One region of the Bradyrhizobium sp. CFUWI genome, then DNA from elsewhere that is predicted to be linked to it. Evidence: predicted binding sites of a transcription regulator. Region 1 holds the regulator's gene; the other holds the start of a gene.

Region 1 (2,200 bases):
CACATCCGCCCGGCCGGCGTCGATTTCCGCGAGGGTGACGTGCTCCTGCGCAAGGGAACCCGCCTGACGGAGCGCGATCTCGCGCTCGCGGCGGCGATGAATCACCCGCACCTCGCCGTCTGCCGCCGTCCCAAGGTTGCGATCCTTGCCACCGGCGACGAACTGGTGAGGCCGGGCACCGCCCCCGGGCACGGCCAGATCGTCTATTCCAACGGCTACGCCCTGCACGCGCTCGCCCGCAGCGAGGGCGCCGAGACCATCGACCTCGGGGTGGCCGCCGACACGCTGGAGGCCACCTCCGCCGGGATCCGCCGCGCCCGCGAAAGCGGGGCTGACATCCTGGTCACGACCGGCGGCGCGTCGGTCGGCGACCATGACCTGGTCCAGCAGGCGCTGCTGGGCGAAGGCATCTCGATGGCGTTCTGGAAGATCGCGATACGCCCCGGCAAGCCGATGATGCACGGACGGCTCGGCGCGATGCGCGTAATCGGCCTGCCCGGCAATCCCGTGTCGTCCTATGTGTGCGCGTTCCTGTTCATGGTGCCGCTGATTCGTGCCCTGTCGGGCCGTTCAGTGATTCATCATCGCCGCGAGCGCGCCGTGCTGGGTCGCGACCTCGGTGCCAACGACCAGCGCGAGGATTATCTGCGCGCGCGCCTGGAGCTGCGCGACGATGGTACGCAAGTCGCCATTCCCGTCAGCCATCAGGATTCCTCTCTGCTTGCAAATCTTGCTGCGGCACAGGTACTTCTCGTGCGCGCACCGTTCGCGGCGAAGGCCGAGGCCGGTGGCCCCTGCGAGGTGCTGCGGCTCCCCGTCTGAGTCCACGGCCACACGCATTCCGCGAGTTTGCCGCCGTTCACGGTAAATTAAGCAGTTGCGGAACATGTATCGAACATATAGTGTCCGTTCATGATTTGTTTCGAGCATGTAGCGGCTTATCGCTGAACTCATCGTCTCGGAATCGAACGACATCAACCGGGGGACTTTGGTCGAGATGTTAACGCGCAAACAATACGAGCTTCTGAGGTTCATCAGCGAACGTTTGAAGGAAAGCGGCGTGCCGCCCTCCTTCGACGAGATGAAGGATGCGCTCGACCTGCGCTCGAAGTCGGGCATCCACCGCCTCATCACCGCGCTCGAGGAGCGTGGCTTCATCCGCCGCCTGCCTAACCGCGCACGCGCCATCGAAGTGATCAAGCTGCCGGAGCTGCAGGCTGCCGCCGGCGCCCGGCGCGGCTTCACGCCGAGCGTCATCGAGGGCAATCTCGGCAAGATCCGCGCGAGCTCCAGCCCGTCCATGGACGAGGGCGAGCGGCCCGTTGCAGTCCCCGTGATGGGCCGTATCGCGGCCGGCACGCCGATCGAGGCGTTGCAGACCCGCAGCCACACCATCAGCGTGCCGCCCGACATGCTCGGCGCGGGCGAGCACTACGCACTCGAGGTGCGCGGCGATTCCATGGTCGAAGCCGGTATCCTCGACGGCGACATGGCGCTGATCCAGCGCAACGAGAGCGCCGATACCGGCGACATCGTGGTGGCGCTGATCGACGACGAGGAGGCCACGCTCAAGCGCTTCCGCCGCCGCGGCGCCTCGATCGCACTCGAGCCCGCCAATGCCGCTTATGAGGTGCGCATCCTGCCGCCGAACCGGGTGAAGATTCAGGGCAAGCTGATCGGGCTTTATCGGAAGTACTGATTCCGGAAGGACTCGGTCCGAGATATATTTTGGCGTCTGCGTGCGCCCTTCGGTCGGCATCGCCGATCAAAGATTGGAGCGGATGAATGTCCGCTCCACGAAGCAACATCGCTTCACGGCCGTTCGCGTTCGAGAGGACAGCCGAGCGCCAGATCGTTTGGTGCAGCCGTCGCGACGCTGATCGCGGCATCGGCACGCACGCCGCCGTTGCCGCGTAATCGCATCACAATCTCCGCAACAACACGGCAGTGAACGGGCAAGTCCGCAACGCCCGCAATACAAGCGTGGAGGTATCGCAATCGAGCTGGCGACACTTGGCAGTCGTAGACGCGCGCCGGCGAAATGCACGGGACCCGGCTTTGTTCCTATCGACTTCGGGAAAGTTAATGTGATCGCGCCTCGCGAATCGCAGCCGCAGATTCGCCTATAACCGAGCAGAGCGTTGCATACTTCTACTTCGAGGCCTGCGCCTCCAAGGAGAGGTGCGGGTCGCTATCTTCG
Region 2 (2,200 bases), on a different contig from region 1:
CAATCGTTCAGCGCAGGGATCACCGGCGCCACCATCACGGTGGTCGGAATGCCGGCATCTGAGAGCTGCTTCAGCGCCTCCAGCCGCTTCGGCGGCGTCGCGGCGCGCGGCTCCATGGTGCGGGCCAGTTTCGGATCGAGCGAGGTCACGGAGATCGCGACCTTGGCGAGGTTGCGCTTGGCCATCCGCGCGAGAATGTCGATATCGCGCAGCACCAGCGCCGATTTGGTCACGATGCCGACGGGATGGCCGGCACGTTCCAGCACCTCGAGGATGCCGCGCATGATCTTGTGCTCGCGCTCGATCGGCTGATAGGGATCGGTGTTGGTGCCGATCGCGATCATGCGCGGCTCGTAGCCGGCCGCGGCGAGCTCCTTCTCGAGCAGCGAAGGCGCCTCGGGTTTCGCAAACAGCTTCGATTCGAAATCGAGGCCCGGCGACAGGCCGAGATAGGCGTGGGTCGGCCGGGCGAAGCAGTAGACACAGCCGTGCTCGCAGCCGCGATAGGGGTTGATCGAGCGGTCGAAGCCGATGTCGGGTGAGTCGTTACGGGTGATCACCTTGCGCGACGTGTCGACTGCGACCGTGGTCTTGAACGGCGGCAGCTCTTCCAGGCTCTGCCAGCCGTCGTCGAAGGCGACGCGCGCCTCGGCCTCGTAGCGGCCGCTGGCGTTGGACTGCGCCCCTCGCCCTCGCCGGCGGGCGCGGTCGATGGCGACGCCGAGTTCCGGAAAATCAGAGTCCGCACCCGCCGGCTCGGAGGGCGCCTTGACCGGCGGGTGCTTGAGAGCATGAGAGGATGCTGCTGGACTCATGAACCCAAGATAGCACGCCAAAGGAACAAATCAAGAACACAGATGAAAAATGGAAAACAACCCCATGCAAAGCTGCCCCCCAAATTTCGGGCGCTTTCTCTTGACCTCACGCAACAAGCCTGTCGCAACGATCCCGTTTGATGCCGGACAGGGATCGATCGCGCCGGAACAATGTTGGTGACGATCGCGGGGCGTAGCTCGGCAACAATCGGCAAGAACATGACAAATCAACAACAATCAGCTGCCGCGAGCAGCAATCTCGATCTCCTTGATCGCTATTGGCGCGCCGCCAACTATCTCTCCGTCGGGCAAATCTATCTGCTCGACAATCCACTGCTGCGCGAGCCGTTGCGGGCCGAGCACATCAAGCCGCGCCTGCTCGGCCATTGGGGCACGACGCCCGGCCTGAACTTCATCTATGCCCATCTCAACCGCGTGATCCGCGCGCTTGATCTCGACGTGATCTATGTCTGCGGCCCCGGCCATGGCGGGCCGGGCATGGTCGCCAACACCTATCTGGAAGGCAGCTACAGCGAGCTCTATCCCGAGATCGCCCGCGATGCGGACGGTATGCGCAAGCTGTTCAGGCAGTTCTCCTTTCCCGGCGGCATCCCGAGCCATGCGGCGCCGGAGACGCCGGGCTCGATCCACGAGGGCGGCGAACTCGGCTACGCGCTGGTGCACGCCTACGGCGCGGCCTTCGACAACCCTGATTTGATCGTCGCCTGCGTCATCGGCGACGGCGAGGCCGAGACCGGCCCGCTGGCTGCGTCCTGGCACTCCAACAAGTTCCTGAACCCGGCCCATGACGGCGCGGTGCTGCCGATCCTGCATCTCAACGGCTACAAGATCGCCAATCCGACCGTGCTGGGCCGGATGCGAGATGCGGAAATCCGCGATCTCTTTCGCGGTTTCGGCCACGAGCCGCTGTTCGTCGAGGGTGACGATCCCAAATTGATGCACCAGGCCATGGCGGACGCGCTCGACGTCGCGCTCGCCAGCATCCGTTCGATCCAGCAGCACGCACGCGACGGGCGCAGCAGCGTCGAGCGGCCGCGCTGGCCGATGATCGTGCTGCGCAGCCCGAAGGGCTGGACCGGTCCGAAGGAGGTCGACGGCAAGAAGGTCGAGGGCTTTTGGCGCGCGCATCAGGTCCCCGTCGCCGGCTGCCGCGAGAACCCGGCGCACTTGAAAGTGCTCGAAGACTGGATGCGCAGCTACGAGCCCGAAAAGCTGTTCGACGCCAGCGGCGCCCTCGTTCCCGAGCTTCAGGCGCTCGCGCCTCGCGGCGACCGCCGCATGGGCGCCAACCCGCACGCCAATGGCGGCCTGCTGAAGAAAGAACTGAAGCTGCCGGACTTCCACCGCTTCGCGATCGAGGTGCC

What was found. Region 1 encodes LexA, which represses DNA repair genes until DNA is damaged. Its sites were predicted from a motif close to TGTTCNNNNTGTGTTCNG; they were not measured.
Region 2: a site for LexA is predicted at 837-854, ahead of AC066S_RS10690 (PA0069 family radical SAM protein). Genes of this name have one in related genera too.

What each region holds. Positions count from the first base shown of each region.
Region 1 is NZ_JBWJZE010000012.1:30,549-32,748, reverse strand. It holds gene AC066S_RS24630 (molybdopterin molybdotransferase MoeA) at 1-822, shown strand, start outside; gene lexA (transcriptional repressor LexA) at 998-1,699, shown strand.
Region 2 is NZ_JBWJZE010000004.1:46,710-48,909, forward strand. It holds gene AC066S_RS10690 (PA0069 family radical SAM protein) at 1-815, opposite strand, end outside; gene AC066S_RS10695 (phosphoketolase family protein) at 1,035-2,200, shown strand, end outside.